3 regions of the Paenibacillus xylanilyticus genome follow, and region 1 is predicted to be linked to each of the others. Evidence: riboswitches for the same ligand, from Rfam matches in the RefSeq annotation. Region 1 holds a riboswitch; each other region holds the start of a gene.
What was found. Region 1 has a riboswitch for cobalamin ahead of F4V51_RS06910 (ABC transporter substrate-binding protein). Riboswitches for the same ligand answer to the same signal wherever they lie in the genome.
Positions count from the first base shown of each region.

Region 1 (4,274 bases):
AAAGGAATTTCTGCACTGGAGCGGACCATCAGAAAACGAGTGAGCAGTGATCAGGGGCTTAAACGGGCAGGGATGCTTTTTCCGATCGTCATTGCTGGTGGTGCATTTGTGCTTACTTGGGGAGTGTTGTACATCCTGGGACTTGTTCACCCAGTGATTGCCGTTATCGCTGAAGTGGTACTGATTGCCACCACCATTGCTTCCAAAGGACTGAAGGATGCAGGCATGGAAGTGTATCGTCATCTGAGAGAAAGGGATTGGCCTGCGGCTAGACGTTCACTCGGCATGATCGTGGGGCGGGATACAGCACATCTGGATGAACCGGAAGTGGTGAGGGGAACTGTGGAGACTGTAGCGGAAAATATCGTGGATGCCATCGTTTCACCGCTGTTCTATGCCCTGATTGGCGGTGCTCCGCTTGCGATGGCCTATCGGGCCGTCAATACACTGGATTCCATGGTTGGTTATAAAAATGAAAAGTACTTGCATCTCGGCTGGGCCTCTGCTCGTCTGGATGATTGGGCGAACTGGATTCCGGCGCGGCTTACCGCCTTGCTGCTCATTACGGGTGCATGGTTCATGAGATTGAACGCAAAAGGTGCTGCACGCATGGTTCGCCGGGATGCCCGATTGCACCCCAGCCCGAACAGTGGATTCCCGGAGTCGGCCGTTGCGGGAGCGCTGGGCATCAGGCTTGGCGGGCATAACGTCTATCACGGTGTGGCTTCTTTTCGAGCCTATATGGGCGATCAGACACGGCTAATGGAAGCAGAGGATATCGTGCGGACCACGCGTTTGATGTTCTGGTCGGCGGGAGCTTTTGTGCTGTTATGCTGGCTGGTAACGTTCGGCATCTGGACAGCTGGAGGTGCGCTGTTATGGAAGTAGAATCCGGGAAGCATGGAACAGGAGCGCGGGAGATCGTGTTTATCCGTCATGGGACAACTTCTTGGAATGTGGAAAAGAGATATCTCGGACATACCGATATCGGTCTCCTGCCGGATGCAGAGCGGGAACTGGCGCCGCTTCGCGAGTCCATTCGCGGAATCACATGGGATGCGCTATATTGCAGTGATCTGCTGCGCTGCCGGCAGACCGTGGAACGAATTGCTCCGGTACAAGCAGGACAAGTACAGTATGATCCGCGTCTGCGTGAGATTGATTTTGGGCAATGGGAAGGGATGACTTACAATGAGCTCAAGGGCAATCCGCTCTACCGGAATTGGATTGATGCACCGCAGGATGTGACGCCACCGGGCGGCGAGCCTTGGCAGGCTTTTGCTGCGCGGATCGACTCTTTCGTGAAGGAGTGTCTTGTGTCCGTTTCGCCAGAGGAACATATCGAAGAAAATTATGTTCCTGCGATTGCCGTTGTTACCCATGGCGGTGTCATTCGGTATGCCATGTCACGTCTCATACCGGAACTGGGATTCTGGGATACGCAGGTCATTCCGGGGCAAGCCATTAAGGTTCGGCTTGAAAAAAGCGGAAATCGCTGGGTTTCAAGCAGGGTGTCTTTTCCGTGAATCGGGTTGTAAGGATGTGCAATATAACCTATAATCACAACAGAAGTGTGACTTCAGCATGAATACATATCTCGTTATGCGCTTAAGCGCTGAGGGATGGGACATGCTCACTTGAATGGTTACTATATCAGCGACCACGGGTCCCTTGTGCGCAAGAAGAGCTCATCGAGTTAATGCAAACGATGAACGGCACAAAGGGTGAAATAGGGAAGCCGGTGTGAATCCGGCACGGTCCCGCCACTGTAAATCAGGACAAGCAGTCCTGTAAGTCAGGTTACCTGCCCTGGACGTACAAACCGGTGTTCCTTCGAGGAAAGGACAGCGTTTCGGGCAATTCTATGTGCATGAACAGCGGGTACGCTGTAGATGTGCAGATCGCCATATGCGAGACGTCATCCCTGATCCTGACGTAAGGATCGGGGATTTTTTTGTTCATATAGGATGAACCTGTAAGCTTTACACTAGACCACTACGATTGCAGTACCGTCTTCCGATCGCTGTTATCCCCAGATTTCTTTGATCCCCTTATTAAAAGGGGAAATCCGGTGATAAAGGCGAACACTTCGTTTCTCCAGATCGGTTCTGCACTCTCCGTTAACGTGTAAATGTTGCAGTTCAAACCTTATATAGGAACACCAAAGTATGGGGAGTAAGAGTTTGAGCATGTCGCAAGAAATAGTACAAATAGAGAAGGGGAGAATGAACAGAATGAACATCAAGAATTGGAAAGGCATGGCGTCCCTGCTGACAGCAGCGATGCTCACACTGGCTTTGGCCGGATGTGGAAATGCAACAACGAACGAGGGAACAGGTACGTCTACGCAGCAGCCGGCACAGGAGCAATCCCAAGGCCAGGAGCAGACGGATCTCAAAACACAATATCCACTTACGGTAACGGATGCAACTGGTGAATCCTTCACGTTTGAGAAAGCGCCAGCCAAAATCGTATCCGTGTCTCCGGCAGAAACTGAGTCATTGTTCGCCCTTGGACTGGACGAGCAGATCGTAGGCGTATCCGACTATGACGATTATCCGGAAGCTGCAACGACCAAACCGAAAATGGGCGGTGTGTCGAAGCCCAATGAAGAATCAATTATCGCAGCTGAAGCAGACATCGTATTTACAGGCATCTCCATGAGCGAAGAGGCTGTGACCAAGCTGCGCGAGCTGGGTATCACCATTTTCAAAACAGATCCGAAATCGATAGACGATGTCATGAACAACATCGAAACGTTCGGAAAAATCACGGATCATCAGGAGCAGGCACAGGAGCTCATCACGAAGATGAAACAAGATGTAGCGGACGTAACCGAAGCGGTTAAGGCTGTGAAGTCGGAAGATCAGAAAAAGGTATATGTTGAATTCTCCCCAGGCTGGACTGTGGGTAAAGGCGAATTCATGGATGAACTGATTACGGTAGCCGGTGGAATCAACGTTGCTTCCGACCTCGTGGGCTGGAATGAAATTAACGAAGAGAACATTATTGCTTCCAATCCGGATGTCATTCTGTACGCCAATGATGTTATTGATGAGAACTCCAAAACATTGGATCAGATCATCAAAGAGCGCAGCGGCTGGGATCAAATCACAGCAGTGAAAGACGATGCAGTCATTGGCCTGGATGCCAATCTGCTAAGCCGTCCGGGTCCACGTGTAACAGAAGGTTTGAAAGCTGTAGCCAAAGCGATCTATCCTGACCTGTTCCAATGAGTAAAAAGCTGGCAGTGTACGGAACAGCCGGAATTCTGCTGCTTGTGCTGACTGTGCTGATCTGTACGGGCATCGGTTCAGTGGCTCTGCCTGTCCGTGACATTGCAGGTATTCTGCTTCATCACATGCCATGGATTGGAGACTGGATCACGCCCGACTGGAGTACGGCAGCCGAGCAGATTATATGGAAGGTCAGGTTCCCGCGGGTGCTGCTTGCTGTACTCGTGGGTGCATCGCTGGCCATCGCCGGAGCGGGCTTCCAGGGGGTCCTTCGTAACCCGCTGGCAGATCCGTTTACGCTTGGCGTATCGTCTGGCGCATCGGTGGGTGCTGCTTTTCTGATTTTCTTCGGATTGCAGTATGCACTGATCGGAATCTGGACCTTGCCGCTCGTTGCGTTTTTGACGGGCGTGCTCACATTATGGTTTGTGCTCGCCCTGGCTCGTGAAGGGCGCAAAATACCGACGCACAGCCTGATTCTGGCTGGTGTGGTGATGCAAAGTTTTCTGGGAGCGGTGGTCTCCTTCCTGTCGACCATGTCGAAACAGACAATTAACGAAATTATATACTGGACGATGGGAAGTCTGGCTCTGCGTGGGTGGTCGTATACGGCCATCCTTTTCCCGTATTTTATACTCGGTCTGATTTTCCTCTGGAGCCGTGCCCGTTCCTTGAATGTGCTTGCACTGGGGGAACGGCAGGCTGCACATATCGGTGTCCAGGTGGATGGACTGAAGCTATCCGTCCTTGCCGTAGGAACACTGCTTACCGCCGGGGCGGTCTCGGTTTCGGGTGTCATTGGATTCGTAGGTCTTGTCATCCCGCATATTCTTCGGCTGATCGTTGGGCCTGACTATCGTTTGCTAGTTCCCTTGTCCGCGATTGGCGGAGCCATCTTCATGGTATGGGCCGATACGATAGCACGCTCCCTGCTGGCCCCGACCGAAATTCCGCTTGGTGTGGTGACGGCCTTTGTAGGGGCTCCTTTCTTCGCGTATCTGCTGCATCGGAATAAAAAGCTGCGAAAAGGGGTGATGC
Region 1 covers NZ_CP044310.1:1,549,809-1,554,082, forward strand. Annotated here, with positions in the region: gene cbiB (adenosylcobinamide-phosphate synthase CbiB) at 1-888, shown strand, start outside; gene F4V51_RS06905 (histidine phosphatase family protein) at 879-1,526, shown strand; cobalamin riboswitch at 1,697-1,827, shown strand; gene F4V51_RS06910 (ABC transporter substrate-binding protein) at 2,235-3,236, shown strand; gene F4V51_RS06915 (FecCD family ABC transporter permease) at 3,233-4,274, shown strand, end outside.

Region 2 (4,274 bases), 2.0 Mb from region 1:
ACCATTACTTCAATTGGTGTACCCATTGCATCAAGGCTGGTATATCCATCTTACGAGCTCGCCAGACAACTGCAGGTCAGTGATTTTCTGGACCGATTTGACCTGGCTTTAGCTGCAGTTACCCTGCCGGCGATGATCACGAAAATTGCCTTTGATCTGTTTTTTATCTGCTGGGGATTGAAGCGAATGATTCCTAAGGTATCCGGGAAGCTCATGACAGGTCCTGTTGCACTGGTAGGATTCGTATGTGCGTTCTGGTTTTTCAAAAATGCAATTCAGCTGTTCCGCTTCACGCGGGAATGGACATGGATTGCCATTCTGTTCGAAGTGATCTTTCCAATCATTCTTTTTGTGTTTCTTCGACCACGTAAAAAGGAAAGGGGTTCCTCACGCCAAGGAGAGAACCATCGCGATACAACCCAAAAACAGCATGAGCAGGAGAAGAAAGGACGCAATTCCGATCAGGAAGACAACACAGGAAAAGATGAAATGCAGGGGGGCGAGCTTCAGCCTTCCTGATGCCAATCATAAAAAATCGTTATAGAAGAACACGCCAAATGACGTGAAACAAGGTTTCCCTCCATGAAACTACCCTGTATACTGTAGTCAAACGAATGACGTTCGGACGAACGAACTGGGGGGAACATGAATGGCTCAACATTTGGCCGGTATACGTGTAGCACTGACGGGACCGCGTAAATCCAAGGAAATGGCGTTGTTAGTTGAGAAAATGGGTGGTATTCCACTCGTGCGGCCAGCACAGGGAACGGTATTCCTGGATGATCGGAACATACGCGACGGTCTCGTCTCCTTGATCTCTGATCCACCCGACTGGGCGGTATTAACTACAGGCATGGGACTGGATGCCATATTTGAAATGGCAGAGGATATGGACATAGCTGGTCAACTGCTGGATGTCTTGGCGGAAGCCTCCATTGCAGCAAGAGGATACAAAACGGTGAACTCACTTCGCAAGCGCAAGCTTGCACCGCTGGTCCGGGATGATGACGGTAGTACGGACGGACTGATCCGAGAATTCGCGCCACATAATCTTGCCGGCAAAAAAGTCATGCTCCAGCTTCATGGAGAAACTGCACCGAAGCTGGTCAACTGGCTGGAAGAACAGGGTGCTGAAGTAAGACAGGTTCTGCCTTATCGCCATGTACCACCGGAAGAGGCCGAACTGGAACTGCTTTTGAATGAAATCGTGCAGCATGAGGTCGATGCCGTAGCATTCACCAGCGGCCCCCAAGTACGGTTTCTGGCAGCATACGCAGCTTCCCAAGGCAAGCTGGAACAGATGCAGCAGGCTTTCCGGGACGGTGTGATTCCTGCATCTGTAGGTAAGGTGACTGCAAACGCCATGCGTGAAGAAGGAATTGAAGCACTTGTTGTTCCGGAGGAAGAAAAGATGGGAGCACTCATCGTTGAACTGGGACGATATGTTGCTGCAGCACACGCAGAAAAATCCTGATAAGTAGATCAGGACGCAGGTCTGTTAAAGGATTCGATAAGATCGTTATGAGAGCTACATATATGGATATCAACATTCAAGTTCTGATCTGTTCTGGATCAGAACTTTTTTGTGTTTTGTCTGAACATAGAATTGTGGACAAGCATCATAAGCATGGACATTTTTTCCTGAGCGGTGTTATGATGAAAGCAATATCATTCATGAAAACAAGCAAGGTGCTCTTGCGTCGAGCAAGAGGTAACAGGGAATCGGGTGCAAATCCCGAGCGGTCCCGCCACTGTAATGGGGAAGCCCTTTTCATCCAAGTCACTCGGACATCCGGGGAAGACAGAAAAGGAAGCTGATGATCCAGAGCCAGGAGACCTACCTTGCATGTGTCACCGAACCCTTCGCGGAAAGGAGTGGTGTACGAAGAATCAGGAAACGGGCGAACAACCGGTTCGCCTGGCAGGCCCTTTGCGGCCATGCAGCCACAGGTCTATCCTCTATAGGGGCCGTGGACTGTCTTCTTGAGTGTACGTACATGCGTATCCCATCCGTTATAAGGATGGGATTTTTTTGTTTTTTACAGTCGATCCGGAACTGGATTTAATCGAACATGCCGCGAAGAAGAAGGTCGGTCAAGCCGTCCTTTTTCACTGTTTTGGAATAGCCGGGATAAGAGGCTTGAGCTGCACGGAGCAACTCAATCATCAAGAGCTGGCTGCAGACGACGGCTGAGGAAGCAATGATATAGATGTGATTGACGTGCTAAGGGTGAACAGGGAGATGGAGGAGGAGAAGCAATGCAGAGTCAAGGAAAGCTGCTGATTATCGGATTTGGCCCAGGAGCGATGGAGCATATCACCACCCGGGCATTGGAGGCACTGCGGGAGAGTGAGGTCATCATTGGTTATAACACTTACGTTGATCTGATTCGTCCACTCCTGGACGGACAGGAGATTGTACGGACAGGTATGACCGAAGAAGTAAGCCGGGCACAGGAAGCGGTCAGACAGGCCGAGCTGGGCAAAATTGTTGCAGTAATCTCCAGTGGTGATGCAGGTGTGTATGGCATGGCTGGATTAGTGTATGAGGTGCTGATGGAGCAAGGCTGGAAGCCGGAAACGGGTGTTGGCGTTGAGGTTATCCCGGGTGTATCTGCCATTCAATCCTGTGCTTCCTTGCTTGGCGCACCCGTGATGCATGATGCATGTACGATCAGTCTGAGTGACCACCTTACGCCATGGGAGACGATTATTCGCCGAGTTGAAGCAGCAGCATCAGCTGATTTTGTCATTGCTCTGTACAACCCTCGCAGTGGACGCCGGACACGCCAGATCGTGGAGACGCAGGAGATGCTGCTGCGGTACCGTAGTCCCCAGACGCCTGTGGGGCTTGTAAAAAGTGCCTATCGTGAACGTCAGGATGTCGTGATGACCACGCTGGAAGACATGTTGAACCATGATATCGGCATGCTGACGACCGTGATTATTGGTAACTCCTCGACCATGATGTACGAAGGACTCATGGTCACACCGCGTGGATATCAGCGGAAATACACGCTGAATACCGTGGAACAGCCGCTCAGACCACATGAGCGGCTCCGCACGGAAGCTGAGCCTTGGTCGCTCGGCGCGATGGAGGCACGTTCTGCCGCTTCCGCCGATGCAGCAGGCACAGTCCGCGATACGCAGACCGCGCAGCCAGCTGCGGAACCAGCCCTGCGCGGCGCCAGCGCCAGTACGGGCATGGGACCGCAAGGGCAGCAGGGCGCTGGCTTGCCTGCTGCTCAGCCAGCGGGCGGCAGCACCGCAGTGCTTGCAGCCGAGCGGCCTGGAGCGGTGGAAGGCGCACCTCGTGCTGCCCTGGCGGTGCCACGTGCCGGTGCGGCCGAACTGGCTGCCGAAGCACTGACGCGGCTTGCGGCAGGCGGCAAGCTCGCTGGCGAAGCAGCCAGCCGCTGGCTGGATGCGGCGGGGTCAGGCGTGCCAGCAGCGACGCCGCAGACTGCAGGGGCAGCTGCTGTGCGGACAGCACCCGAGCCGGGACGCAAGGCACCGCTGTTCGAGATTGGCGTGTCGCCTGGCGTCGGCAACAAGAAGTTTACCGCAGCCCAGATGGCGCTGCTGGCACAATGCGCGAGTGAAGAAGGCGAGCTGGAATACACGCCGGAGCATCAGATTATTTTGCGGGTACCGACCTTTGAGCCGGATCAGCTGGTAGAAGAACTGCGTGCAGCGAATTTTATCGTGGTGCCGATCGGTGACGTTATCAAGGTGAAGGCCTGTGACTTCTGCAACATGGAGAAGGATGATGCCGTTCCGATGGCCAATCATTTGCAGGCTGTTATAGGCGGACTTAGTGCGCCGAAAGAGACCAGCGTGGCTCTGAATGGCTGCGGCATGGCATGTTACGGTGCCGTGCTCGAGGACATCGGCATCGTCTACCGCAAGGGCGGATACGACCTGTTCCTTGGCGGCAAGAAGTTCGGACGAAACGCTCACCCTGCCCAGCCGGTAGCCGGAGGGATTCCAGGTGATCAGATTGGCGGGATTGTGGAGCGAATCGTAGCGGAGTACAAGGAAAAGGGACATCCCAATGAGAGGTTCCATAAATTTTTCAAACGGGTTGGAGTAATCCAAGGCTTCCGTCACGTCGATGCGCCTGTGACCGTGGAAGTAAACCCGGTATGCGGCGACTAGGGATCGCGCGCGAGTGTTGTTACCATCTGATATTTTATAACCAGCATTTGTAGTTATACCAGAAAAATTCCAATGCACTTATATATAGATCGAGATGATTGGGTAACCAGGTTACC
Region 2 covers NZ_CP044310.1:6,029,045-6,033,318, reverse strand. Annotated here, with positions in the region: gene F4V51_RS26910 (endospore germination permease) at 1-519, shown strand, start outside; gene F4V51_RS26905 (uroporphyrinogen-III synthase) at 650-1,474, shown strand; cobalamin riboswitch at 1,671-1,860, shown strand; gene cobJ (precorrin-3B C(17)-methyltransferase) at 2,260-4,158, shown strand.
Region 2: it holds a riboswitch for cobalamin, as region 1 does, so the genes downstream of both, cobJ (precorrin-3B C(17)-methyltransferase) here and F4V51_RS06910 (ABC transporter substrate-binding protein) in region 1, are expected to answer to the same signal.

Region 3 (4,274 bases), 1.3 Mb from region 1:
TTGGGCAGGATGGTTCTGGTGATGATCTGAATCTTCCGCGCGCCGCTGAAGGCGGCCGCCGCGACATACTCCTTTTGCTGAAGCGAGATCACCAGACTTCTTGCCAGTCGTGCATACTTCGCCCACCAAACAACCGCCAGGGCAATTACCGTATTAAATAGGCCTGGCCCCAGCATCCCCACTACTGCGATAGCGAAGATTAATCCTGGAAAGGCCATCAGCGTATCGGATAACCGCATCAGCACTGTATCTGTCAGCCCACGGGCAAAACCCGCGATAACACCAATGGCTACACCAAGCACAAACACAATTCCGATCATCATAAATGTAAGCAGAAGCGACGTCCTGGCCCCGTAAAGGATACGGGATAACACGCAGCGTCCAAGCTGATCAGTTCCAAGCGGATATTCCGAGCTGGCTGGCTGCAGCACCTTGGCAAAATTCGTTGCCAGTGGATCATGCGGTGCGAGCAGCGGCGCAATCATGGCGAGAATGACCCAGAGAAGGGTCAGTGAACATAGAAACGTGAACCAGCGATGCTGTGTCAAAATAAGCTTAAATTCTCTCATTTTAGACATCCACGTCCAGTCGAATCCGCGGGTCATGCAGATGTGTCCAGAGATCAACCATCAGATTCAGCAATACATAGATGGTTGCCATCCAGATGACATAGCCCTGAATCAGGGGATAGTCTCTTGTAAAGATGGCATCCACCGCCATCTGCCCTACACCCGGCCATACGAACAAACTTTCCACAATGGCTGCCCCTCCGAGCAGGGCGCCTGTGGACATGCCCATGAGCGTAACGATGGGCAATAATATATTGGGTAAAATATGCTGCAGCATAATGACTCTCTCCTTCACTCCTCTGGCTCTGGCCCCCGTGACATAGTTCTGGGACATCTCTTCCAGAATGACCGTACGGATCTGCCTGATATATTGGGCGATTAGAGGTAACGCCAGTGTGCATGCAGGCAATATCAGGCTGTTCCAGCCCGAACTCCCCATGACGGGCAGCAGCTTGAGCTGTACGCCAAACACCAGCATGAGCAGCATCCCAAGCCAGAAGCTGGGCATGGACAACCCGGCAAACGAAAACAGGCGTATGACGTAATCCAGCACGTTGTTTCTGTAGACGGCGGACAAAATGCCCAGTGGAAACGCAATCAGAATGACCAGCACCAGGGCACTTCCTGTTAGCCGAAGCGTGGCTGGAAGCCTGGACAGCAGAATGTCGAGCACAGGCCTGTCGTATTTATAGGACGTTCCGAAGTCTCCGGTAAGCACCTGTCCCAGCCAGCTTCCGTAGCGTATCCAAAACGGCTGATCCAGTCCCAGCTGGACACGCACCTGCTGTACCAATTCGTCCGACGGTGTGACCCCTGTAGACATGAGCATAAGCCTTGCCGGGTCCCCCGGAGACAGATAAGTCAGCAGAAACGTCAGAAACGAAATGCCGAATAACACGGCTGCCAGCTGAATGAATCTTTTCACAATATATCTACTCACATGTCTGACATCCTCTCCCCAATCTCCAACCCCGTACATGACTTGTCCATGCATATCAAAAAAGACGTCTCTCTCCGCTAGTACCGGATAAGGACGTCTTAAATAAACAGATTTCCAGAAAAAATCATGCTCTCTAAACACCTTCCTATCTCCCGTAGGTACTACTGTGTTGTTAAACTAGGCAGGTCTCCTGGCTCCAGAATCCTCGTCATTGCAGCACCTTCCCGGCCTAAACCAGTGGCATAACGCTGCATGACTCCTCTGTTACAGTGGCGGGACCGCGCCGGCATCACACCGGTCTTCCCTATTAAGCTTCTACCCGAAGGTATAGCACCCAGTTCCACATATTCAATTGAAATGCATTCTGTACCAGTATAGCTGGCTCACAGATAATGATCAAAGCATTTATTCAAATTTGAAACAGCTCGTCAGCCTATTCCCGCTCTCTCGAACCTTTCGGGGAGACTCCTGTCACGCGCTTAAACATCTTGGAAAATAAAAGCGGATCCGTATACCCCACGGAGTGGGCAACCTCACTGACCGAAAGCGTTGAACTCTGCAGCAGCTCTGCTGCGCGATTCATCCGGTATTCAAGAAAAAAGGCTTGCAGCGACTTCCCGTACTTCTCCTTAAACAGACCGGACAGATACGTACGATCCAGACGCACGGACTGCGCAATATCAAGGATGGACGTCTTCTGGCTGTACCTGTTCTCCATAAACTGAACGGCTTGCCTGATGTATTCATCCTTGGTGGAAAGAGGCCTCTGTGGCTTGTCCTCATCAGGGGAGGAGGAGATCAGTTCAGCCATTAATCGGTACAGCAGGCTCTGGCTGAATACATCTCCACCATTGCGCAATGTGGCCTGAACCATGTTTTCATATAAACCATCCATTACCTCTGGATCGCTAGCTTCAAATACAGGGGATGCTGGACTCAGGTTTGCCCGCTGCATGAATGTCTTGGCATGTACGCCCTTAAATCCGAACCAGGAGTATGTCCAAGGATCATTCGCATCGGCCTCATAATGAATGATCGTACCCGGCAGAATGGCAAAGCCCTGACCCTGCGTCAAATGGTACTCCCTGTCTTCCATACGAACGGTTCCCCGTCCCTCATGAATGTAATGAACCACATAGGAATCTCGTACCCCCGGACCCCAATAATGAGACGGATCACAATTCTCCCAGCCGAAAAATAGCAGCACCAGCTCCATCTGTGTCCAGTCCATGGGCACCACGTTCATCTCGATTGGACTCACCTTCTCACCCCTTCTCTTCTTCCGCATCAACATGTGTCTTACTTTAGATTATAACAGGTATATTGGTTAAATATCAGCTGAAAGCGGGACCAAAAATGGGATTATGCCATATATGGGTGAGGTTGAGCCATAGTTATATAAGCCGGATCGGCCTATAGTTGGGGTACACCATTATTCAGGGAGGCTGGACTTGTGATGAACAAAATTACGTTTCTCGGTGCAGGCAGCACCGTTTTTGTCAAAAATGTATTAGGTGACGTCATGATGACCGAAGCACTGCAGGATTTTGAATTGGCCTTGTTTGATATCGATGCCGAACGGCTGAATGATTCGGAGCGACTGCTGACCAGTATGGGCCGTTCTCTTGGAAGCCGTTGTTCCGTAAAAAAATACACAGACCGCAAAGAAGCACTGCGCGGTGCCAAATATGTGATTAACGCCATTCAAGTGGGCGGATATGATCCATGTACAATTACGGACTTCGAAATACCGAAGAAATACGGACTGCGTCAGACCATTGCTGACACCCTCGGCATTGGCGGTATCTTCCGTAATTTGCGTACCATTCCGGTCATGCTCGACTTTGCCCGGGACATGCAGGAAGTGTGTCCTGACGCCTGGTTCCTGAACTACACCAACCCGATGGCCGTCCTGACCAATGTCATGAACGTGCATGGAGGGATCAAAACGGTAGGTCTGTGCCACAGCGTGCAGGTATGCGTGCCTCACCTGTTTGAAGCACTGGGAATGGATCAGACAGGCGTAGTTGCAAAAGTGGCAGGAATCAACCATATGGCCTGGCTGCTGGAAGTAACGAGAGATGGCCAGGATCTGTATCCGGAGATTAAACGTCTGGCGAGGGAGAAACAGAAGGAGCAGCATCATGATATGGTGCGTTTCGAGCTGATGAATCGTTTTGGATATTACGTAACGGAGTCCTCCGAGCACAATGCCGAGTATCATCCATACTTTATCAAACGGAATTATCCGGAATTGATCGAACGCTTCAACATCCCGCTGGATGAATATCCGCGCCGCTGTGTGAATCAGATTGAAGGATGGAAGGAAATGCGCGAGAAGCTGTTTGCCAGTGAACATATTGAACATACGCGCAGCCGTGAATACGCTTCGCACATCATGGAAGCTATGGAAACGAACCGTCCATACAAAATCGGCGGTAATGTAATGAATACCGGCCTGATTACCAACCTGCCTCGTGAAGCCTGTGTCGAGGTGCCATGTCTGGTGGACGGGTCCGGAATCAGCCCAACATACATTGGCGACCTGCCTCCACAGCTGGCAGCACTAAACCGCACCAACATCAACACGCAGCTGTTGACAATTGAAGCGGCCATGACGGGCAAAAAGGAACATATCTATCATGCTGCCATGCTGGATCCACACACTGCTGCCGAGCTGTCCATTGATGACATCGTGGCCATGTGCGATGAACTGATCGAGGCTCATGGGGATTGGCTGCCGAAATATACATCCTAAAGCAAAA
Region 3 covers NZ_CP044310.1:267,335-271,608, reverse strand. Annotated here, with positions in the region: gene nikC (nickel transporter permease) at 1-569, opposite strand, end outside; gene nikB (nickel ABC transporter permease) at 571-1,650, opposite strand; cobalamin riboswitch at 1,672-1,862, opposite strand; gene F4V51_RS01225 (AraC family transcriptional regulator) at 1,943-2,770, opposite strand; gene F4V51_RS01220 (alpha-glucosidase/alpha-galactosidase) at 2,966-4,267, shown strand.
Region 3: it holds a riboswitch for cobalamin, as region 1 does, so the genes downstream of both, nikB (nickel ABC transporter permease) here and F4V51_RS06910 (ABC transporter substrate-binding protein) in region 1, are expected to answer to the same signal.